DNA from 4 places in the Neptunicella sp. genome. Region 3 is predicted to be linked to each of the others. Evidence: predicted binding sites of a transcription regulator. Region 3 holds the regulator's gene; each other region holds the start of a gene.

Region 1 (5,953 bases), on a different contig from region 3:
AATCAGCCGTATCAGCACTGATTCACAGTTTGGTGGACTGGATATTTTGAAAGGTAGCTTCTCAGCCGCCTTCCTGGTAGGTGCAAACAGCGGCCAGTCTATATCCGTTAACTTGTCACGTGCAGGGGGTTACGGTGCTTCAGGTTTATCCATTGGTGATTTAACTGTTGCTACTACTGCCGGGGCTTCTGCAGCGCTAACCAGTATCGATAATGCACTATCAACTATCGGTGCGGCACGAGCTGATTTAGGTGCATTGCAAAACCGTTTCCAATCGACTATCCGTAACTTGAGCAACATATCAGAGAATATGTCAGGCGCTCGTTCACGGATTCGTGATACCGATTTTGCCACCGAAACTGCTGAACTGACTCGTAACCAGATTATTCAGCAAGCCAGTATTACTGTGTTAAGCCAGGCTAACCAGCGTCCTCAATCTGCATTACAGCTATTAGGATAATATTCATTTTGACTTATTGAGCCAGGAGGTAGTGAGGTCAATTTAGTCAAATGAAAACCGTTTCGCTCATTTTCTCCTAACGATGGGCACCGTGCCGAAGCAATTTTGCTTCGGCTTTTTCGTTTTGTAACTATTTGATTTTTAAGGTTATTAAAAAATAGTTAATTATTTCTCTAAAGTAAAATTCATTACCTAACGATAAGTTGAGCAAAGGCACTGAGCAAAATAATAAAACCAATAGCCAGTTCTTTAAATATTCGGTTCATACAAAAAAAGCAATAGAACTGAATACCGCACAAACATAAAAACAAAAATAACAGTTTGGCGGATTATAAATTTTAAGTTAGGAGAGAAAAAATGAGCTTGTACGTCAACACTAATGTGTCGTCGTTGAATGCTCGACGTCAGCTGTTTACTTCAAGTAATAATCTGAATGTCGCATTCGAACGTTTATCATCAGGTTTCAGGATCAACAGTGCCAAAGATGATGCTGCTGGTTTACAAATATCGGATCGTATGACATCCCAAATATTGGGTCTTGATCAGGCGGTGCGTAATGCAAATGATGGTATTTCATTGGCTCAGACTGCCGAAGGCGCGATGCAGGAAATTACTACTGCACTACAGCGTATTCGCGTACTGGCTATTCAGTCCCAAAACGGGATTAACGCCTCATCAGATCGATTGGCACTACAAAAAGAAGTGTCAGCGTTGAAACAAGAAATTAGTCGGATCGCTACAACCACTCAGTTTGGAAGCGTGAATATTCTTGATGGCGTGTATTCGGCCGCATTCCTGGTAGGAGCCAACGCGGGACAATCTATTAGTGTGAATATCTCCAGACCAGGAGGTTTCGGTGCTGAAGGGCTGTTCAATGGTGTTAATTTATCGGTCGCGACGACCGATGGTGCCTCTGCGGCATTAACCTCAGTGATTCAGGCTATTTCCACTATTGATGGGGTTCGCGCCGATCTTGGTGCCATTCAGAATCGTTTTCAATCCACTATTCGTAATTTAAGCAGTATTTCCGAGAATATGTCGGCGGCAAGATCGCGTATACGTGACACTGATTTTGCCGAAGAAACGGCAGAATTGACCCGCTGGCAAATTATTCAGCAGGCCAGTATTACCGTACTGGGTCAGGCTAACCAAAGACCGCAGGCTGCATTGCAACTATTGCAGGGGTAAATGAAAAGAGAAGGGCTGGTTATTAACTAGTTATTGATTGCACATTGTGGGGACAAGCAGCAATCACATTAATAAACACTAGAGATTTTTTATCAGCAAAGGAGCTGTAAGGGACAAGTGCGTCTAAAAATCAGGATGTTGGGGCTTTTTTATGCCTGACATCAGGTCGGTAAGTACGACTGTAAATGGATTGGTTATTGGTCGTCGATGTGCAAAGAGGAACGAGTTAAACACTAACCGTAGTAGGATTTTCAGGTTATCAGGAAAAACAGGATTAACAGTGTAAGTAATTGAATTATATGGGGTAAGAAGGTCGCATTGCGAGATTGTGGGGACAAGCAGCAAGCGACCTGACAGTAGAGATTTTTTATCAGGAAAGGATCTGCAAAGGAACGCCGCGTTTAAAAAACAAAAGTGTTGAGGCTTTGTTTTTTAGCGCCGACTGACAGGAAAGACGCCAGGAGGTAGTGAGGTTTGAGGTATTAGGCCATCAATCCTGACAGTCGACATGAGCCGAAGCTCACTTTAAGCATAAGCTTTTGCAGGTGGTAACCTGACAAAAACACAAGTCAGAAAACTGACTGGCAGCATAAACAAAGCACATTATGTGCCAATTTTTAACTTTTATAGAAAACCACGAGTAACGGCGGCGAAATAATAAAAATAATAGCCATAGTCGTTATCAGGTTAGGAGAAATAAAATGAGTTTATATGTCAATACAAACGTGTCTTCACTCAATGCTAGAAGACAATTATTCAATTCGAGTAATGCGCTAAGCACCTCATTTGAACGTTTATCGTCAGGTTTTCGTATTAATGGCGCTAAGGATGATGCGGCAGGTTTGCAAATATCCGATCGGATGACGTCGCAAATTATGGGGCTGGATCAAGCTGTACGTAATGCAAACGATGGTATTTCCCTGGCGCAAACGGCTGAAGGTGCAATGTCTGAAATCACTACAGCATTGCAGCGGATACGAGTACTGGCCATTCAGTCACAAAACGGGATTAACTCGTCGGCAGACCGCTTGGCACTGCAAAAAGAAGTCTCAGCCCTGAAGCAGGAAATCAGTCGGATTGCGACCACCACCCAGTTCGGTGGCGTGAATATACTCGATGGTGTTTATTCGGCTGCGTTTCTTGTTGGAGCTAATGCCGGACAGAAAATTAGTGTGAATATCTCACGAATGGGAGGTTTTGGAGCATCTGGGTTGTTCAATGGGGTTGCCGTATCGGTGGCAAATGTCGATGATGCGTCAGCTGCCATGACTATTGTCAGTAACGCATTGTCGGCAATTGACGCTAAACGGGCTGATTTAGGTGCTATTCAGAACCGCTTTCAATCCACCATTCGTAATTTGAGTAATATATCGGAGAATATGTCGGGCGCTCGTTCTCGAATTCGCGATACCGATTTTGCTCAGGAAACGGCTGAGTTGACACGCTGGCAAATTATTCAGCAAGCCAGTACAACCGTGTTAAGTCAGGCAAATCAACGTCCACAATCTGCATTGTCATTACTGCAAGGCTAATTGGGATAAAAATAGAGAGAGTAGGAACTGAGAGGCCACTCTGAAGAAAACGCCGACTAACAGGACTGAGAGTGTAGAAGTGGTTGAGAGGCCAGTATGCAATCCCAAACCCTGCCAGTCGGACAGAAACCTTATTTGCTCGATCTCCTAACTTGAGCAAGTTGGTCGGGTCATTTGACCCGGCCTTTTTTATCTAGGCGCTCAAATTATTGACACCAGAAGCGTCGGGAGTAAATAAAGCATACGTCGTGCCAATATTTTCAAATGCTCGATAATTTTATAAAAACTAAGTTAAATCAATTATTTGCATTTATTTTTCTTTATGGCGTTTATTGATCATCCGTCATGATTTTTGTCTTCCCTTAGCAAGTTATCCTAATGCGGCAAGCCATTGCCGCAATAATTCGTTTATCAATGCAGCATTCGGATTGGCTGACTCACTTTGATTTTACCTATACTCACAACAGTTTTTAAAGCAAAAAAGAAAAGGGTAAAACAATGATTTCTATATCTGAACTGGGTGATATAAGTGACTTTATTGCAGCTATTGGTGTTATTAGCTCAATTGTTTATTTGGCCAAACAAATCCGTGAATCGCAGAAAAGTTCGGAGCGGGAAGTGGCATTTCAAATGCTGCGCAGTTACGCAACCACAGAACTGATGAACGTTATGCACAAAGTATTTGAAATGCCATCCGGATTAAATAAACAACAGATTGAGAAGTATTTCGACGCGGAGTTGGGCGTGTTATTTGCGTATATGGGGACATGGGAGAGTATCGGTATTATGGTGCACAAGCAGCAACTCCAGTTGGGATTGGCGGCAGATTTTTTTAGTTATCCGATCCTTCATTCATGGAAAAAGCTCGAAGCCTATGTTGAAGGCCAACGCAAAGAAGTGGGTCGCGACACTCCGTGGGAATGGTTTCAATGGTTAAATGATCAGATCATCCGGCATGAAGCAAAAAATAAAGTGGTTCCTGCACATATCGAGTTTAAAAACTGGCAACCCAAACTGAAAAAGTAGAACGTGGTCGATGTGATTAATAGATTGACATCGAAGTGGGCTAATGAAGATGTCCGAGCCCGCGTAAGGTTAATCAATTAGCATTTGTCGCCAATGATGTTGTGTACTGGTGGTTAGATCCACCCGGTAGTGAGACAGACGTTTCATTTCCATTGTTTGGCCGCGATTAAAATACATAAAATTGACCAATGCCGGTTTGAGTGCCGCTATAAATTCCTCGATTTTATCGGTTTCAATATGTAGATGAATAATATTGAGCACACCAGTTTTTCGGTCTATTTTGGCATCCATTCTCCCTGCGAATTGATCCCCGAATAATAAGGGCAAACAAAAGTAACCATACTGGCGTTTGGGGGCCGGAACATAACATTCAATCTGATAGTCAAAACCAAACAGTTCACGAGTACGTTGTCGTTGAATAAGCAGATTATCAAAGGGAGATAAAATGTGGACTTTGGTATGGCGCAGTTTTTTATTCAATAAGTCGGTAACACAGGGCAGGGCATAATATTGTTGCTGATTGACCTCAACCAATAACAATTCACCATCATGCAGCATGGCTTTACATTGCTGTTGAATGGGCTTTAACAAACCTTTACGCAAATAACTGATATTAAAGGGCTTAGCTAATCCATTAGCCTGCAAATGGCGGATAATCAGATGGCGATAAAATTCTTCATTGGTGGGTAGGCGAGTATCAACATTGGCAGGTAGAACTCGCTCGGTCAAATCATAGACTTTCTGGAAACCCAGTCGTTTGCTTACCATGAGTTGACCTTCCATAAACAACTGTTCCAGCGCTTTTTTGGCCGGTTTCCAGTCCCACCAGCCGGTATTCAGGGTTTTACGTTGCTCAAAGTCTTTGGCTTGCAATGGGCCTTCTGTACGGATGCGCTGCAATATGTTTTTGACCAGCTTGTGATCTTTGTCAAACCAGTGTTTTTCCCCGCGGGCGATAGCCTGTTTGCGCGGAAGGCTAAAACGATAATCATCCATGGGTAAAAAGGCTGCCGCATGTGACCAGTATTCAAAAACATGCTTAGATGCGAGCAGCTGATCAATATGTGCTAACTGATAGTTTGGCAAACGACTCCATAAGCAATGATGATGGGCTCGCTGGATGACGGAGATTGAATCAATTTGAATATAACCTAATTGCTGAATGACGTTGAGCGTGGTTGCAGCATTTTGCTGTTTAGGTTGCGCAGCTGCCAGTCCCTGGCTGATGAGCTGGATTTTACGCGCCTGAATTGAGGAAAGACTAATAGGGGAAGACAAGGATACTGTTTTTTCACTATAGAGTTCAGGTTAAGGTACGTCACTATAATGGCATTCTGATTGCCGAGTAAAGTCTGTTATCATAGGTGATTCAATGAAAACAAAGAATGTTGTTAAATGTTTATTAGGTTGGCTGGCGGGACTATTAATTCTCTGTCAAGCGCATGCCTATGAAGTTGACGATAGCTATACCGTCGCCTCGGCATTTGCAAAATATCATAAAAAATACCCGCACATTAGTATCGCTGATATGCAATTAAATGACGATATTGGCATCCAGTTGGATCGAGTCTATGCCACTATTAATGGGCGCGAGTTACATCTGGATTTATTCGTCCCCCAAAATGCTCAACCTAAAGCTACCGTTATATTGATCCATGGTGGTGGTTGGCGCTCCGGTAATAAGTCGCACCTTTTTCCATTGGCAGCGGCGTTGGCCAAGCGAGACTATCTCGCTATTACGGTTGAG
Region 2 (5,953 bases), on a different contig from region 3:
TAATTAATTGTATTAATGCCGGTTTATTTCTTCGCAGCGAAATATAGTTTCAAAATAGTTGCATTTGCGCCTTGGTTTTTAAAAGTCCGACCCTATAATCTTCTGTGAGCTTACGATTACAAAAGGTTTGTCTTCGTAAATCTGATAAATTCTAATCTGAGGAACATAATATGAGCGTATTGGTTGGTCGTCCGGCCCCTGATTTTACAGCAGCAGCGGTACTAGGTAGTGGTGAAATTGTTGACAGCTTTACCTTAAGTGAAGCAATTAAAGGTAAGCCAGCAGTTGTTTTCTTCTATCCACTGGACTTTACCTTTGTTTGTCCTTCAGAGTTAATCGCATTCGATAAGCGTTATGCAGAATTCCAAAAGCGCGGTGTTGAAGTGATCGGTGTGTCTATCGATTCTCAGTTCTCACATAATGCATGGCGTAATACAGCTATCAACGACGGTGGTATTGGTCAGGTTAAATACACTTTGGTTGCTGATACCAAGCATGAAATTTGCCAAGCCTATGACGTTGAACATCCAGATGCAGGTGTGGCATTCCGTGGTTCTTTCTTAATTGATGCAAACGGTGTGGTACGTCATCAAGTGGTTAATGATTTACCACTAGGTCGTAACGTTGATGAAATGATCCGCATGGTTGACGCATTGGCTTTCCATGAAGAACATGGTGAAGTATGCCCAGCAGGTTGGCAAGAAGGTGATAAAGGCATGAATGCCAGCCCAGATGGTGTGGCTGCTTACTTGTCTGAGAACAGCGATAAACTTTAATATAGTTGTTTAATTAAAAAAGCCGCATTAATAATGCGGCTTTTTTATTGCGATAAACGACACCTTCCAAATTCAGGGTTGTAGAACCATCACGTTGGTTTTAAGTAAACTTAATACGTCTTCTGCGGTATTGCCCAATAACTTGGCTTTTAATCCTTTACGTCCTACCGTACCTATTACAACTAAGGCCGCGCCTATCTCGGATGCCATACTTGGAATGACTTTATCTGCTTCACCAGCTTTGATGTGAATATTTTTCAGCGGTATTGGATGTTCTGTTAATAACGCCTGAATTTTCGGGATATACTTTTGCTTGGCTTTGTTTACTGCATCATCACTATTGATAAAACCAATATCTTTCAAAATTGGAGACACGGGCACACTAAAACAAAAATGCAGTGGCATATCGGTATTATTGGCCATGGCCAACCCAGCTTCAGCTAACTTTTTATTCAACGCTTGTTTCGTTCTGGAACGGGTGGCCATATCGAGCGCAACCATAATAGCCTGTTTTTTGCGCCACTTTTTTTCTGCCACTAACAATACCGGCACACTACCATTACGCAATAAATGCCAATCTGTGGGTGTGTAGAAGGGGCCTTCAGTCCGGTGTCCAGTTTTAATAATCAAATCATAGTTAACTGTTTTGCAGTGCTTCTTGACCCAGTCTGCAATATCCTTTTCCCAAATAACTTCACAAGTACAGTATTGATCGAGTTCCTGTTTCGCAATCTGCTTGGTCAACCACTGTTGATGAGTGGTAATGATTTTAGTCTGAGCTTCAAGCATTTGAGCTTGAGTGAGACTGGCTGACAGGCCTTGTAAATGCTCATAACTGAAGGCAACAATATGCAGTTTGGCGCCATGGCGCTCAACCATCTTCTTAGCGCGTACCAGAGCTTTTTGCTCTTTATCTTGTTGATCCGAGATAACCAGAATATGTTCAATTTTCATTAAAGGTACCTACAGTTGTGATTTTAGATAGATTAACTTTATTATTTAAATCATGCACTTGGTATTGTAGTTAAGATAATCGAAAACTTAGTTAATATCGACAGGCCAACCGCCAAGTTGTTGCCATTTATTGACAATATAACAAAATAAATCGGCGGTTTTTTGCGTATCATACAATGCTGAATGTGCTTCTTTCTGGTCAAATTCGATTCCTGCGGCCTCACAAGCCTTTATTAATACGGTTTGACCTAAAGCCAGCCCAGACAGAGTCGTGGTATCAAAAGAAACAAAGGGATGAAAAGGACTACGCTTGATACCGCTGCGCTCGATTGCCGCATTAAAAAAGCCCTGATCAAAGGCCGCATTATGCGCCACGATAACTGATCGCTGACAGTCGGCCTGTTTTTGCGCTTTACGTATTTCTTTGCAAATAGATGTCATCACGGATTTTTCATCTATTGCTCCGCGCAACGCGCAATAGGGATCGATACCGTTAAAATCCAGCGCGGCTTTTTCTAGATTGGCCCCCTCAAAAGGCTCAACATGAAAATGTAATGTCATATCAGGTTGCAAAAAACCCTCTTGATCCATTTTTAAAGTCACAGCCGCGATTTCCAATAACGCATCGGTATGCGGATTAAAGCCGGCTGTTTCTACATCGATAACGACTGGAAAATAACCGCGAAAACGTTGATTAAGATGCATTTTTGTATCAGACATGAATAATAATAATTGAAAATGGGAGCGCAATTATTGCATGCCCAGTTTCGCTAAACCAATTAATCTAAATTCAACTGCTGGTTTATCTTTTCTATTCACGACTATTGGCGACCTTTATTTAATTTGTTCATGCTGGACAATTCACAAATTATGTTACTGTTTAAGGGTTTGATAATGTAGTGATAAGGCAAAACCATAAGACAAAAAATAGCGCAATTCTTTTGGTTAAAATAGGCGGGGAGTCTGAAACAATCTCTCGCTATTTAAATAAAGTGGCTCAGCAGACTTGTTGGAATGACTCAATGACGCGGCTTACGGTTTAATTGAGAAATGTTGACTGCTTAATCACAGTGAAGATCAAAGATAAACAGCCTCTTTATTAAATATTTTTTTTATAAGGTCGATAACAAACTGAGAGTTCAGGCGAGTATGTTATGAAAAAAATAATCTTATTTTTGGCATGTTTCCCCATGCTGGTTCAGGCTGGTGTGCGTCATTATAATGCCAGTGTGGAAACATCAGATTGGCAATTAGATAGTCCGAATCGGCTTCAATGTACCTTAAAGCATCCTATTTCTGGTTATGGAAATGCGTTATTTACCAGTATGGCGGGTAAACAGCTAAATATGGAATTTGAGCTGGATATGATGAGTTTACCCGATACTTATTCAATCGCGGGTGTCTATTCGGTGCCACCACGCTGGATGCCTGGGGCTATGCAACGTCCCATCGCACAAATGACCGTCAGAAAACAGTATGATGGTGACTTACCCAAAAAAGCCGCATGGACCATGTTGTCGGAGTTGGAAAAAGGCTATTGGCCAACCATCTATTATCAGGACTGGTATAACGATTATGACAAGGTGGCGGTGGGCTTGAATGCCAGTAACTTTATGCCGGTGTATAAGCAATTTGTGCAGTGTGTGTCTAATCTATTGCCATTTAGTTTTGATGATATTGCTTATACCGTATTGAATTATAAATTTGGTAGTACCGATCTAACCAAACAGTCAAAACACAAATTGGAAATGATAAGCCAATATTTACATGAAGATACCAATATGGAATTGGTACTGCTAGACGCCTACACCGATAGTTATGGTCAACCGGGGGTGAATAATCGCATTTCAGTCAAACGGGCTGAAACTATCAAAACTTTTTTTACTGATAATGGCGTGGATGCAACACGTATTGAGATAACCGGTCATGGTGAGCGTCGTCACATTGCCAGCAATGAAACCGAGTTATCCCGCGCTAAAAACCGCCGGGTGGTCATTCGCATGGATAGACCCTAATTTTTTGCCGGATATGTTTTTAATCCTGAATGAGTTTAATGGTCTAAACAAAAAAATTGCGCCGCAACGCCATTCCTTTTTCGCCAGCTAATACGGTCCCGTTTTGCGCTAGATATCGTTACTAACGATTTACGCTTTTTGCATAACGGGCAAATACCCACTTTTTTCAATCTCAATATGCCCATTGGCGTTACGCATATCGTATTGCAGTCTTCGGCATTAATGGTGTGATAAATGTATAATTATTCATCACATTTATATTCCATCTATATATTATATTCAGTTTTATCTCGTGATTTCTGAGTTGCCACCTAGCATTCGCATTATGGTAATCGGAATAATACCAATCAAAAGGCTTAAAGCCCTAATTAAATAGCCTTTCCGTCCACATTAGGCAGCAAGTATGTTACTTGAATGATCGCTAAATATAATAAATTATTTTATTAAAAAATATACAATATCAATATATTATTCTTGATATTTTGAGTGAAATTTGTTTAATTAAGCCCGACCTATAGATTCCGTTTTCAAAAATAGCCCGAAAGAAAGCTATAAAGTGAAATCAGAAACGAAAATCTTAGTGGGTGAAGAACAACTAATAGGGTCTGTTACGTACTTTACAAATAACCATCTAAAAACAGCACTTTGCGGCTCTTTGAGACTGCTACGAAGGTTTGTAGAGAATGGGCCATTAAAATAATAACGACATCTAAAGGAAATGGTATGAAAGCTATCCAATTGTCTAAAACTGCTATAGCCGTTAATACAGCTATGTTGATAAGCGCCAGTATGGTTATGCCTGCATTTTCTGCTGAACAAGCAGATAAAGCGGCAGAAGACAGTAAGAAGGAAAACCTTGAAATTATTCAAATCTCCGGTATTCGCTCTTCACTTCGCGAGAACTTAAACAATAAACGTTTCTCAGACTCTATTGTTGACTCCATCAATACCGAAGACATTGCTAAAAACCCTGATAAAAATATGGCAGAGGCACTACAGCGTATCCCCGGTGTACAAATTGAACGTCAGTTTGGTGAGGGAGCCAAAATTTCAATTCGCGGTACCTCGCCAGACCTAACCAATACCTTGGTTAACGGACAATCGGCCAAGTCTGCTTCCTATCTTCCTGGACAATCGGAAAGTAATGCATTTGATTTTTCAAATATTCCCGCTGAAAGTGTATCTAAAATCGAGGTACTTAAATCTGCGCGTGCGGACATCGATGCGGGTGGCATAGGCGGTACCGTCATTTTGCATACCAAAAAGCCATTGGAGCAGGAAGATGGTTACGGCTATTTAAATGTTGAGGGGGAATACAACGATGCGTCAGAAAAATCCTCTCCGCAAATTTCAACCGCTTATAACTTTGTATCTGAAGACAAAAAGTTCGGTGCTTCAATCAGTGTCAGTCATCAACAGCGTAATGCGTTTCGTACCGGCTTTGAATCTGACGGAATAGCCGGAGGTACAAGTGCTGTTAGTACCGGATTTGCGCAAACTGATGCCATTAATTGCCCAACTGAAGCATGCTTAAGCAGTGATATCAAATTAAGAGATATGAATAATCATAACTTGATTATTACCAGGCATATGGCATTAAACGGTTATACCTACGGCGATCTGGAAGCGGTAGCGGGTAATGGTCCTTATTCAAACGTCAATGACCCGACCGATTCCGGCGTATGGAATAATAGTACTCATTATTGGGGACAACCTGATGAAGTGATTGATCCCACTTATATCGACCCGGTTTGGGGATTATTCTGGGGTGACCGAAGAGCGGGAGGCTTAGGTCAAACGCCGGCGAGAACAATCGGAGATATGGTATATGCGCCCGCATTTCAAACTGATGAAAGCCGCCTGGACACCACGGTTAATCTGCAATGGGCTCCGACGGATGCATTAAGTATCAATCTTGAACTTAACCAGAATAAAACCGATCGTGACAATAAAAGCGATAATTTATATGCGCAGCCGCATAGAATGGTGCAGCTTTTATATAGTAACGACGTGCCGGGAATTGATCCACGCTTAGTAATGGATCCGGAGCGTGATATTGTTTTATCCGCGAACTATCCTATTGATGGAACCTCTCTGGTGCGCGGCGGTGGAGAAGTTTGGGATGGCAATGGCTACTATAGTAGCGCTGGAACCTGGGGGGAAATGGTACGCCGTGACTCCAATGATCGCAGTGGCACCGAGACTGAA
Region 3 (5,953 bases):
GTTGATTAATTTTAGTTTTAACCACATCCATACCGACACCGCGACCAGAAATGTCGGATATTTCGACCTTAGTAGAAAATCCCGGAGCAAAAATCAAATTAAAGGCTTCTTCATCGGTCATGCGTGCTGCGGCTTCTTCATCCAGCACCCCTTTACCAATGGCAATTTCCTTTAATTTATCAGGGTCCATTCCCTTACCATCATCCTCTATCATTAGCAGGATATGATCACCTTCTTGAGATGCCGATAATTTTACCGTACCCATTCTAGGTTTGCCGGCAGCCTGTCTGTCATCGGGCATTTCAATACCGTGATCGACCGAGTTTCGAACCAAATGCACTAACGGATCGGCCAAGGCTTCAACCAGATTTTTATCTAAATCCGTTTCTTCACCAATTAGTTGTAAAGTAATTTCTTTTTTTAAGCTTCGGGCTAAATCACGCACAACCCGCGGGAAACGACCAAATACCTTTTTGATTGGCTGCATGCGAGTTTTCATCACCGCGCCCTGCAAATCTCCCGTTACCACATCGAGATTAGCTATCGCTTTGGTCATCGCTTCATCGTTCACATTGATGCCAAGACTCAACAACCGATTACGCACTAATACTAATTCGCCTACCATATTCATAATCTGATCAAGGCGTTTAGTATCGACCCGTACAGTGGTTTCAGCTGCAGCTGCGGGGGCAGCTTTTTTATCATCCTTTTTGGCTGCAGAAGAAACCGCTGCGGGTGATGGAGATGCTTTAGCCGCTGCAGGGGGTTCAGCTTTAGCAGCAGGTGGTTCAACGGGTTTAGGAGGTGGTTCTACCTGACTTGTTTTGTCGGCACTGGGAGGAGCCACCGCACCGGGACCTTTACCACTGCCGTGTAATTCATCGAGTAATGATTCAAACTCATCATCACTGATCTCGTCGGTATCTGAACTACCACTCGCTGTTGATTGGGAAGAACTTGGCACCGGCGCAGAAGGTGCAGCGGGACTATCCACGGCAAACTGCCCTTTACCATGTAATTCATCGAGCAAAGACTCGAATTCATCATCGGTAATATCCCCATCACTTCCAGCACTGGGTGTGGTTTCAGGAGCGGAACTAGCAGGAGGCTTGCTGGTACCGTGCAATTCGTCTAATAATTTTTCAAATTCATCTTCGGTAATTTCGTCAATATCACCTGAAGAACTTTCACTTTCGCTTACACTCTCTTCTTCCACCACCGGAGGAGATTCCACAACGGGAGGAGCGGTGACCGCAGGCGTAAACTGATCTTCGGACTCAGGTTTACTCAGTCGATGTAATGCTTCAATAAGTTCAGGCGCGGCAGGGTCAAGTTCTTGACGCGCTTGCACTTTAGCAAACATGTCATTAATGCTATCCAAGGCCTGCAGAATAACATCCATTAATTCGGCATTGACCTTGCGCTTACCGGTACGCATGATGTCGAAGACATTTTCAGCGCCATGACAAGCTTCCACTAAAGGCGTTAACGACAAAAATCCAGCGCCACCTTTAACGGTATGGAATCCACGGAAAATAGCGTTGAGCAAATCGGCATTATCAGGATCATTTTCCAACTCAACAAGCTGCTCTTGCAACTGTTCCAGAATTTCTCCCGCCTCAACCAAAAAATCCTCGAGGATTTCCTCGTCAACTTCAAATCCCATGAATCATTCCTCTTAAAAGCCTAAGCTAGATAGTAGGTCATCCACATCATCTTGTCCTGAAACAACATCGTCTCGACTCTCAGCATCGATGATGGGCCCTTCCGCTTTCATCTTATCGGAATCTTTTGCTAACTCTTTATCCTTTTTCGCTGAAGTATCAATAGCTTCTGGCATACTGAACATGGTTAGCATATGTACCAAACTATCTTCGACTTCTTTAACCAGCTCCATTACACGGCGGATCACTTGCCCGGTAATATCCTGATACCCCTGTGCCATAAGGACTTCAGTCAACAAATTACTTAGTTTATCTGATTCCGCCAACGACTGTTCCAAGAAACCGTCCAAGTCATAACACAGCGTTTTAAACTCATTTAATTCTAGCTGACGGGTCATCAATTTTTTCCACTCGGGCATAATATTTTTAATACCAGAGTTGATTTGTTCGGCAATTGGCATACAGGTATCCACTGCATCCATGGTGCGATTGGCTGCCTGTTCAGTCGTTTCGATGACGTAGTTTAAGCGCGATTGCGCATCTGGAATATCTTCATTGGCCAGATCGGCAATACGTGATTCAAGTTGAAAATTATTAAGTGAATCATGTAGCTGTCGGGTCAATTTACCGACTTCAGAAAATAACTCTACTGAACCATTAATACTGACAGTTTCAAGTAATTGATTTGCTCCGTCCTGATCTCCGGCTTCTAACAAGCTGACCAGTTTTCTCGCATCGTCTAACGAGATTGACGTTTTTTGTAAATTAGCCATTCAGCTTCTCCTAAATTGGCAGGATAAGCCACCGGTTAACCCAGACGTTCAAATATTTTATCGAGTTTCTCTTTTAGCGTCGCTGCAGTGAAAGGTTTCACAACATAACCGTTAACACCGGCTTGCGCAGCGGCAACGATTTGTTCTTTCTTCGCTTCTGCGGTTACCATCAGTACCGGTAAATGCTTAAGATTGTCATCGGAACGGATCGCTCTTAGCAAATCAATTCCCTGCATTCCGGGCATATTCCAGTCCGTCACCACAAAATCAAAGTCTCCTTGTTGCAGCATCGGCAAGGCGGTACTTCCATCATCCGCTTCCTGCACACTGGTAAACCCAAGATCCTTTAACAAATTTTTGATGATACGTCTCATTGTTGAAAAGTCATCAACAACCAGAATTTTCATATTTTTATTCAAAACCGCCTCCGTTGAGGTATCAACTTGCCATTATTATTTATAAATTATTAAGCTGTTCGCCATGATTTCATTCGGTTTTTCAACCGCAGCATTGCCTGACTATGAATTTGACTCACTCGTGATTCACTGACCTCCAGTACTTCACCGATTTCGCGCAGATTCAACTCTTCATCATAGTAAAGAGATAATACTATCGCCTCTCTTTCTGGCAAAGTGGTAATAGCATGTGCCAGTGACTTCTGAAACGATCCTTGCAAAACATCATCAAAAGGTTCATCAATACTGTTATTTCTATCGTTAGAAATAACATCTTCAGTAACACCTAAATCTTCTATACCAATGATTCGTCCCGCATTTACTTCGTTAAGCATTTGATGATATTCATCAATACTCACTTGTAAATACTCCGCTACTTCTAAATCTCTGGCGTCTCGCCCTGTGTCTTTTTCAACTTGGGCAATCGCTTCTGAAATAGCACGGTTATTTTTATGTACTGAGCGGGGAGTCCAGTCACCTTTGCGAATATCATCCAGCATTGAACCACGAATTCGAATACCTGCATAGGTTTCAAAACTCGCGCCTTTGCTACCATCAAAGTTTTTGGCCGCTTCCAATAAACCAATCATGCCAGCCTGAATCAGATCATCCACTAATACACTCGCGGGTAACCGAACCATCAAATGATGTGCAATACGTTTTACCAGTGAAGCATGCTGCTCTACCAGTTTGGTTTTATCATCATGTTGTTGATAGGCTGTTGCTTTACTATTCACGCCTCGCCCTGCATTGATTGAACGTTTTGTTGACGTACCAGTTGTTCAAGGAAAAACTCCAAATGACCACCTGGCTGTCGTGGAATAGGCCAATTTAAGGCTTGTTTAGCTAAATTATTAATGGCGATCGCTGCCGGTGAAGAAGGATAAGCATCAACTATCGCCTTTTGCTTACGCACCGCTTTACGAATATTTTCATCGTGAGGGACTGTCGCGACAAGTTCCAGTGCCACATCTAAAAAACGGCCGGTGACTTTGGAAAGTTTGGCAAATAATTCCTGCCCTTCACGTAAATTACGCACCATGTTAGCCACAATTTTAAAGCGGAATACGCCATGATCGCGATTTAAAATTTTAATTAACGCGTAAGCATCGGTCAGTGACGTTGGTTCATCGCAAACCACCACCATGACATCTTGTGCCGCTCTGGAAAAGCTCAACACCATATCAGAGATGCCCGCCGCAGTATCGACAATTAACACATCAATATCTTGTTGAATTTCGCTAAATGCGCGAATAAGACCGGCATGTTCTATATGGGTTAATTCGGTCATCGACTGACTACCCGACGTCGCTGGCGCGATTTTAAGTCCATGCGGACCTTCCACTAACACCTCTTCGAGCAAACATTCACCGGATAAGACATGAGAAAGGTTTTTTTCAACTCGTAGCCCCAGCATGACATCCACATTAGCCAAACCAAGGTCGGCATCCAGTACCATGACTCGTTTGCCCATTTTGGCCATCGCAATAGCAGTATTCAAGGTGATGTTGGTTTTACCTACACCTCCTTTACCGCCTGTTACGGCAATTACTTTAATCAAACTGGATTGCTGCATACTTCTTAAGCTACTCGCTTGATCCTCTATCATACGGCTACTGACGCTTGTTCAACATGACGAGAGGTCATAGGGGTTAATCCATATTTTTTATACATACGTGCCGCAGTTGAAATCATATATTTTACCTCTGCGTTACGAATATCTTCCGGTACTTTCTGCCCATCCGTCAAGTAGCTGATCGGCAGATTATTCTCTATCGCTACACTGACCATTTCACCCAGACTGTAACACTCATCTAATTTTGTGAAAATACATCCTTGCAAAGAAATATCATCATACAACTTAATTGTTTGTTGCATAACCTGCCTTTGCGCGTTGGCCTGCAATACTAAATAGCTTTTAATAGTAGCACAGGAAGTTTGCTTAAAGGTATCTAACTGTTTGATTAACCTGATATCTCTTTGCCCAAATCCGGCTGTATCCAATAATATTAACTGTCTATTGCGAAATTGGTATAAAACTTCGTCAAGTTGTTCTGCATTAATGGCTTTTTTTACCGGGCAACCAATGATTTTTCCATAGGTCGCAAGCTGCTCATAAGCCGCAATTCGGTAACCATCAGTGGTAATCAACGCCACTTTATCACTGCCGTGTTGTTGTGCATAACGAGCTGCCAGCTTAGCAATAGTAGTCGTTTTACCGGTACCCGTGGGGCCCATTAATGCCACTACACCAGCTTGAGTCAAGATATCATTCTGATTGGTTTTGAGGCGATTAGCCAATAATTTCAGTAAAAATACCCACGCTTCCCGTTCACTGCAGTCCGCAGGGGTAAAAGAGACCACCTGGCGTGCCAGCTCAGGAGAAATTCCCATTCCTTCTAAACTGTCCGTCAAATAGGATTGCATAGGGTGCGCATTACGCTGTTGCTGCTTTAACAAACCATTGACCTGAAATTGCAGTACATTGCGCAACGAAGCTAGCTCTGCCTTGATCTCGCCCATATCATGATGACTAGCAATTGAACTGGTTTGTGAGGTGTTACTTTCATCTTTCGATGACGAAACTGGTGATGACTCTTGTGCTGATTTAGCCTGTTTTTCTAACAACGCTTTTAAACTATCAGGACCAGAATCACCAATGATTTCACTTAAACTGGGGGAAGATTTAGGTTTATTGTCCTGTTGGGGAGACGCAGAACGTGCAGCAGTCGTACCAATAACCGATTTTTTAACTGGCTCTTTATCGTAAGCTGCGACTATTTCGACCCCATCAGCCAGTTTTTTGTTTGACATAATAACGGCATCGCTACCTAGCTCTTCTTTTACCTGGTTTAATGCGTCACGCATATCTTTACCAAAAAAACGTCTGATTTTCACTTTCGATCCCCTATTGACCTATAGCACTGACAATTTTAATTTGTTTGTCATCCGGAATTTCCTGATACGACAGAACATGTAGTCCTGAAATAGCATTCTTGGTAAATCTTGACAGTACTGGCCTTAACATTCCTGAGGTCAGCAATACCGAAGGCTCCCCTGC
Region 4 (5,953 bases), on a different contig from region 3:
TTGGATAGCCGATAACATCGCCTACCGCATAGATATTATCGACACTGGTCTTGTAATTATCATCGACACTTAATTGACCACGAGAGTCCGCTTTTAAACCAACGGCTTGCAGATTTAGCATGTCGGTATTACCTGTCCGCCCATTAGCAAACAACAAGCAATCTGCCCGCATTCTTTTACCGGATTCCAAATCCATTACCACACAGTCGTCACGTCCTTCGACTTTCTTGTAACATTCTTCATGACGAATAACCGTGCCGTTATTCCACAAGTGATAACTTAATGCATCGGATATTTCCGCATCCAAAAAGGATAATAATCGGTCACGCATATTAACCAAATCTACTTTGGTGCCTAAACCACGGAAAATAGACGCATATTCGGTGCCGATAACGCCAGCCCCATAAATAATAATGGTCTTGGGATCATGATCCAGTGACAGGATGCTGTCGCTGTTATAAATACGCGGATGAGTAAAGTCTATATCTGCCGGAGTGTATGGTCTTGAGCCTGTGGCAATGACAACTTGATGGGTTGTAATGGTATCCACAGAGCCATCCACACGTTTAATCTGCAGGTGATTTTGATCAATAAAAGAGGCTTCCCCATGTAACACGCTTACCCCGTTACGCTGATAAAACCCGCTTCGCAATTTAGTTTGCTTACGAATAACCGCGCTGGCATCGCCGAGCATTTGTTGAAAAGTTAAATGACGAGTCTTGTTACCATCGTTAAACAGCGGATTATTATTATATTCAGTCAAACGACTGACGGATTGGCGCAATGCTTTTGATGGGATTGTTCCCCAGTGCGTACACCCGCCACCCACCATCTCGTAGCGTTCAATAACGGCAACGTTTTTACCCGCCTTGGCGAGCTGCATTGCAACTCCTTCTCCACCCGGACCAGTGCCGATGACGACGGCATCGTATTGATACTTTTCCGAAGGCGAATTGGATTGTTTAGAGGTGGTTTTTTTGGCGCTCACAATGTACTCCAAAGTCTTTTAAAATCATCAACTTGTTTAAATCAATCTGGCTAGTTTAGCAGGGAATTAGAATGGAAAGAATAAAGCCCGTGAAAACGGGCTTATTATTTTTTGTTTGAATGATTTTTGTGGGAAGTACGATTTATGCAAATTGCATTGAATTCAGCTTGCTCCATTTTTGTTTTTGTAACTGGAGATGCATCTTCAGCTCTTGATATTTAAAGTCTAGCTCTAATTTTTCGTAACCACGGATTAGCTTTTTACGCTTAATTTCCATTAAACGTTTTTTGGTTGAGTAATATTCACTCATTTTATGCAGCAAAATATCATATTCATGCTGAAAACGTCTCAACAGTTCTTCAGCATCCGGTAAATGGGCAATGCGTTGCTGCGAGTGTTGTAGTTGCATGGTAATTCGCGCTTTGGCGATACGTTCTTCCGGGCAACGACGCAGATTATTGGTGAGGCCGACCAGGGACAAACTAAAAATCAACCATTTGGTTGGATCGAAATGCCACCAACGTACGCCATTTCGATAATCATACTCAAAAATATGATGGAAATTGTGGTAGCCCTCCCCGTAAGTAATTAAGGCTAAAAAACCGTTATCACGAGCCGTGTTGGTATCGGTATAAGTTTGCTTTCCCCAAATGTGGGCTAATGAATTGATAAAAAAGGTAACGTGGTGTGATACTACTAAACGTAAAACTCCCGCAAGCAACAACATGCCCCAGATGTCATTGTTTAGCCAGCCTAAAAATAATGGAATGCCAAAATTCGTTATTATTGCTAAGGCCAGATAATGTTTGTGTTGCCACATAACAATAGGATCTTTCTGTAAGTCACGACAATTATTGTAGTCACTATATCGGCTTGCCTGATATTCACGCAGCATCCAGCCAATATGGGAATACCAGAAGCCTCTTTTGGCGGAATAGGGATCCCTATCATTATCATCGACATGTTTATGATGAATACGATGGTCAGATGCCCAGTGTAAAATACTGTTTTGCAGCGCAAACGCACCTCCGATTGCCCAAATAAAACGGATAATCGGATGGGCATCGTAAGTTTTATGTGACCATAAGCGATGGTAACCGGCGGTAATGGAAATACCAGCGTAGCCGGTTAATAGGATAAAGCTGCCAATTTCCACCCAATCAAATCCATTGGTAACGGCTTCCCATGGAACCAAAGTTACAGAAATAAGAGCCGTTAAGGTAAATAGAATGACGTTGGTTTTGACTAGAGGAGGTTTATTCATTAAATATAATTTATTTGAGCTTACAAGTGTGCGCTAATCTACCCTGAATAGGTTAATCAAAGCAAGTAATTTGGTGGTTTAACGGTTAAAAAATAGCGAGAATAGTGGTTGTTGCTGGTTGAGTTAGCTTGTCCTGTGACAACGTGCTATAACGCGCCAACTGGGACATTTATGTTGAAAAGAGCAGAAATAGAATGAGTCGAAAGGAACAAAAACTTCGTACCAGACATACCATTATTGATGCTGCATTTAGTTTGCTGTGTGATGAACGCAGTTTATCGAGTATTAGTTTGCGCGAAGTGGCTCGTGAAGCGGGAATTGCGCCCACTTCATTTTATCGACACTTTAAAGATCTTGATGATTTAGGCCTAACTTTGGTGGATGAAGCTGGATTGGCGTTGCGGCAATTAATGCGACAGGCTCGTTTGCGCATCGCATCTGGTGGAGATGTTATTCGAGTGTCAGTGGAAACCTTTATGGAATTTGTTGCTGCCAACAGTAACGTTTTTCGATTGTTGTTGCGTGAACGTTCTGGAACTTCTACTGCTTTTAGAGAAGCGGTCTCTCGCGAAATACAGCATTTTATCGCTGAACTAAGTGATTATGTTGGCCGGCATACCCGTTTACCGGTTGAACTGGCTAACTTACAAGCTGAAGCAATGGTTAGAATTGTGTTCAGTGCTGGCGCCGAGGCGATTGAAATGCCAGCGGAATATCAAAAACAGTTGGCTGAACGCTTGATTATCCAGTTACGCTTCATTGCTATTGGGGCGGCTGCCAAAAGCAGTCGTTAGATCTTTTCCAACCACACACCACATTCTGCATGATGGGTGTAAGGGAATTGATCAAACATAGCAAAGCGTTTTATCTCGTGTGACTGACAAAGGCTACTGAGGTTGTCTTTTAATGTCTCGGGATTACATGAAATATACAAAATATTCTGATATTGACTGACTAATTTAATGGTTTCATCGTCTAAGCCTGAGCGTGGCGGGTCAACTAAAATGGTATTGCAGTCGAAACTATCCAGATCAACGTCTTGCAAGCGAGTGAATATGCGAGTTTTATTCATCGCCTCAGTAAACTCTTCACTGGACATGCGCAAAATAGTGACATTGTCTATTTGATTAATATCAATATTAAATTGTGCCGCTGCAACAGAAGGTTTGGATATTTCAGTGGCCAATACCTTTCTAAAATTTTGTGCCAGGGGCAAAGTAAAGTTGCCTGCGCCACAGTACAACTCCAACAAATCTCCTTGGCACTGTGCGGTGCAATCGAGTGCCCACTCAATCATATGACAATTCACCACGGCATTAGGTTGAGTAAAGCTATTCTCGATTTGTTTAAATTGATAGGGACGTTGATTAATGTTCAAGGACTCAATCACATAATCCTGATCCAGAACGATTTTTTGTTTTTTAGCCCGACCAATAAGATGGATATCGTATTTTTGTCGTAACACAGCCAATATCTGTTGAATGCTCGACTGCCATTGCTCACACAACGGTTTATGATAAATCAGGGTGACGACTATTTGTTGGCTGAGTGAACTAAGATAATCAATCTGAAATAATTTACCTCTGGCCATATCATTGTGCTTTAGCAAGACAAGCAAATCTTGCATCACAGCATTAATTAACTCTGATCCTGGAGGATAGTGATCGACTCGGTATTTTTGCTTGGATTGCTGATCAAACATAATGTGATATAAATCATCACCGTCGTGCCAAACGCGAAACTCGGCGCGTTGCCGATAGTTGAGAACAGGAGAGCTGAATATTTCTAGGGCTGGTGTTTGTAATGCGGCAAAGTGTTGTTGAATGTATTCCGCCTTCTCTGCAAGTAGTTCCGGATAGTGCTCAGATATAATGTCAGTTGGCCGCAAAGCTTTTCTCCTGATGAGGCGTTAAAAGGCGCGGATTGTACGGTTTTATACTTCACCCGCCAAGTATTGATAGCATAGAACGTTGCAGGCCGTAAAATTTGTGCATAAAAAGTCTAAATAATAATCAATAAAGGCCGATATACTGGGTTGAGGATAGTGAGGTATCTTTTATGAATATTGGTGACTTAAAGGCGTTCTTGGGTAACAAGACGCATATGTCGGGGCGCGCGTCGCACTCTAACGATGCTGTGCCATTCGACAATAACAAACAAGCGGTTGGTAAACAGGGGAATCATGTTTCACTGACTAATAGTGCAATGTTTTCAATTAGCTCTCAGACCTTTATTGGTGCTCGGGTTTATAACCATTCGCTCAATCAGAATTTGGTCATCCATGATCAAAAGGCCAATCTCCCGTCGCCTAAGAATGAGCAGGAGAAAGGTCTGTTCGATTTTGAAGAGGTGGCGAAAAACGTGCTGAGCTTTGTTGGTGGAGCATTAAAAAACGCTAAATCTAAAGGAATGAGCGACGAAGCGTTAAATAGCATGTTTGAACAGGCTCGTTCTGGCGTATTAAAAGGCGTGAATATGGCCAAGAAAGATCTTGGCGATATGATGAATAATGAAATCACTGACGGCATTAGCAAAAGTCAGGATCTTATTGAGCAAGGGATCAAGTCACTTGAACAACAAATTTTCGGAAAGCAACCCGACAATCAAGTTGGCTCGAATACTGACAAGCTAGCTATTAACCAACAAGTTAATTACACCGAGCAGCAATCTGGCCAGTTAACAATCCGGACTCGTGATGGTGATGAAGTGTCGATTAGTTTTGAAGATGCGCGTCAATTTTCTTTAAATCAACAAATCCTGCTTGAAACTCAACAAAAGCAAAAAGAGCAACAGCAAGATGCAGATAAGCAAGCGAACCGTTCAAATAATGAAGATAAGCAGAATATCAGGACGGCTGCAGATGCAGTAGCAACCGCCCCTTCTGCGTCTGATCAAGTTGCACGTCCGGCAGGTGACACCTCAACGACGCCGGATCCTGATAACGCTCCGGTAGATATTGATAATAGCGCCACTCAGGCTACTGAATCTCAAGACAACCCGGATGGTGCACAATCGCCTGAACAGACACAGAGTCAAGTCACTAGTGAAACTAACTATCAACATTATGAGTCGAATAAATTGTCCTACTCTGTCAAAGGGGAACTGGATGATGAAGAACTTAAAGCGATTGGTGAGTTAGTTGGTGATGCAGGTAAATTAGCCGATGAGTTTTTCTATGGTGATATTGATAAGGCATTTAACCAGGCACTTGATTTGGGCTACGATGATCAGGAACTGACCGGTTTTGCTTTACAACTCACTAGTTTTAAACAAACCGAAGTCATTAAAACTTATGGAGCAGTATCACATTACAATGATCAAAATGAAGGTAATGTTCAAGATAGTGTTAAGGCAGCGAAACCGGTAGCTGATTATTTGGAACATATGCTCGATGTTGTCGATAAAGCTCAGGCTAGACTTCAAGACGGTAACTCATTTGATGGGTTGATCAATGGGATTATTAATAATATGCCTGAAGTTCATACTCCCGATTTAATTGAGGCGATAAATCGTTTTAAAGGATTTAATCAGCGCTTAATGGATAATCTTCCCCAGCGACAATCCTGATAATAAAAAGCCTGCGAGATGCAGGCTTTTTTAGTTTGAGGCTAAAAGTGGATTATTCGTCGTCGTTCTTTTCTTTTGCCATCCGTACTTTCAATGTACGTTCTTGAAATTCAGAATCATTTAACGAATTAATC

The links. The regulator FliA, encoded in region 3, starts transcription of late flagellar genes. The targets are predictions, from matches to a motif close to CTAAAGNTNNNNNNNNNNNNGCCGATA.
Region 1: a site for FliA is predicted at 3,411-3,437, ahead of ACTD55_RS06345 (DUF4760 domain-containing protein). Genes of this name have one in related genera too.
Region 2: a site for FliA is predicted at 2,830-2,856, ahead of ACTD55_RS06605 (flagellar protein MotY). Genes of this name have one in related genera too.
Region 4: a site for FliA is predicted at 4,254-4,280, ahead of ACTD55_RS11435 (DUF5610 domain-containing protein). Genes of this name have one in related genera too.

What each region holds. Positions count from the first base shown of each region.
Region 1 is NZ_JBLWWF010000006.1:64,348-70,300, reverse strand. It holds gene ACTD55_RS06360 (flagellin) at 1-460, shown strand, start outside; gene ACTD55_RS06355 (flagellin) at 818-1,648, shown strand; gene ACTD55_RS06350 (flagellin) at 2,350-3,180, shown strand; gene ACTD55_RS06345 (DUF4760 domain-containing protein) at 3,679-4,206, shown strand; gene ACTD55_RS06340 (winged helix-turn-helix domain-containing protein) at 4,276-5,484, opposite strand; gene ACTD55_RS06335 (alpha/beta hydrolase fold domain-containing protein) at 5,579-5,953, shown strand, end outside.
Region 2 is NZ_JBLWWF010000006.1:116,227-122,179, reverse strand. It holds gene ACTD55_RS06620 (peroxiredoxin) at 171-776, shown strand; gene ACTD55_RS06615 (universal stress protein) at 849-1,730, opposite strand; gene rnt (ribonuclease T) at 1,818-2,450, opposite strand; gene ACTD55_RS06605 (flagellar protein MotY) at 2,885-3,745, shown strand; gene ACTD55_RS06600 (TonB-dependent receptor) at 4,469-5,953, shown strand, end outside.
Region 3 is NZ_JBLWWF010000017.1:43,245-49,197, reverse strand. It holds gene ACTD55_RS13995 (chemotaxis protein CheA) at 1-1,666, opposite strand, end outside; gene ACTD55_RS13990 (protein phosphatase CheZ) at 1,679-2,437, opposite strand; gene cheY (chemotaxis response regulator CheY) at 2,473-2,856, opposite strand; gene ACTD55_RS13980 (RNA polymerase sigma factor FliA) at 2,904-3,629, opposite strand; gene ACTD55_RS13975 (MinD/ParA family protein) at 3,626-4,501, opposite strand; gene flhF (flagellar biosynthesis protein FlhF) at 4,498-5,790, opposite strand; gene flhA (flagellar biosynthesis protein FlhA) at 5,801-5,953, opposite strand, start outside.
Region 4 is NZ_JBLWWF010000013.1:664-6,616, reverse strand. It holds gene sthA (Si-specific NAD(P)(+) transhydrogenase) at 1-988, opposite strand, end outside; gene ACTD55_RS11450 (acyl-CoA desaturase) at 1,131-2,252, opposite strand; gene fabR (HTH-type transcriptional repressor FabR) at 2,447-3,046, shown strand; gene trmA (tRNA (uridine(54)-C5)-methyltransferase TrmA) at 3,043-4,140, opposite strand; gene ACTD55_RS11435 (DUF5610 domain-containing protein) at 4,311-5,819, shown strand; gene ACTD55_RS11430 (RNA recognition motif domain-containing protein) at 5,872-5,953, opposite strand, start outside.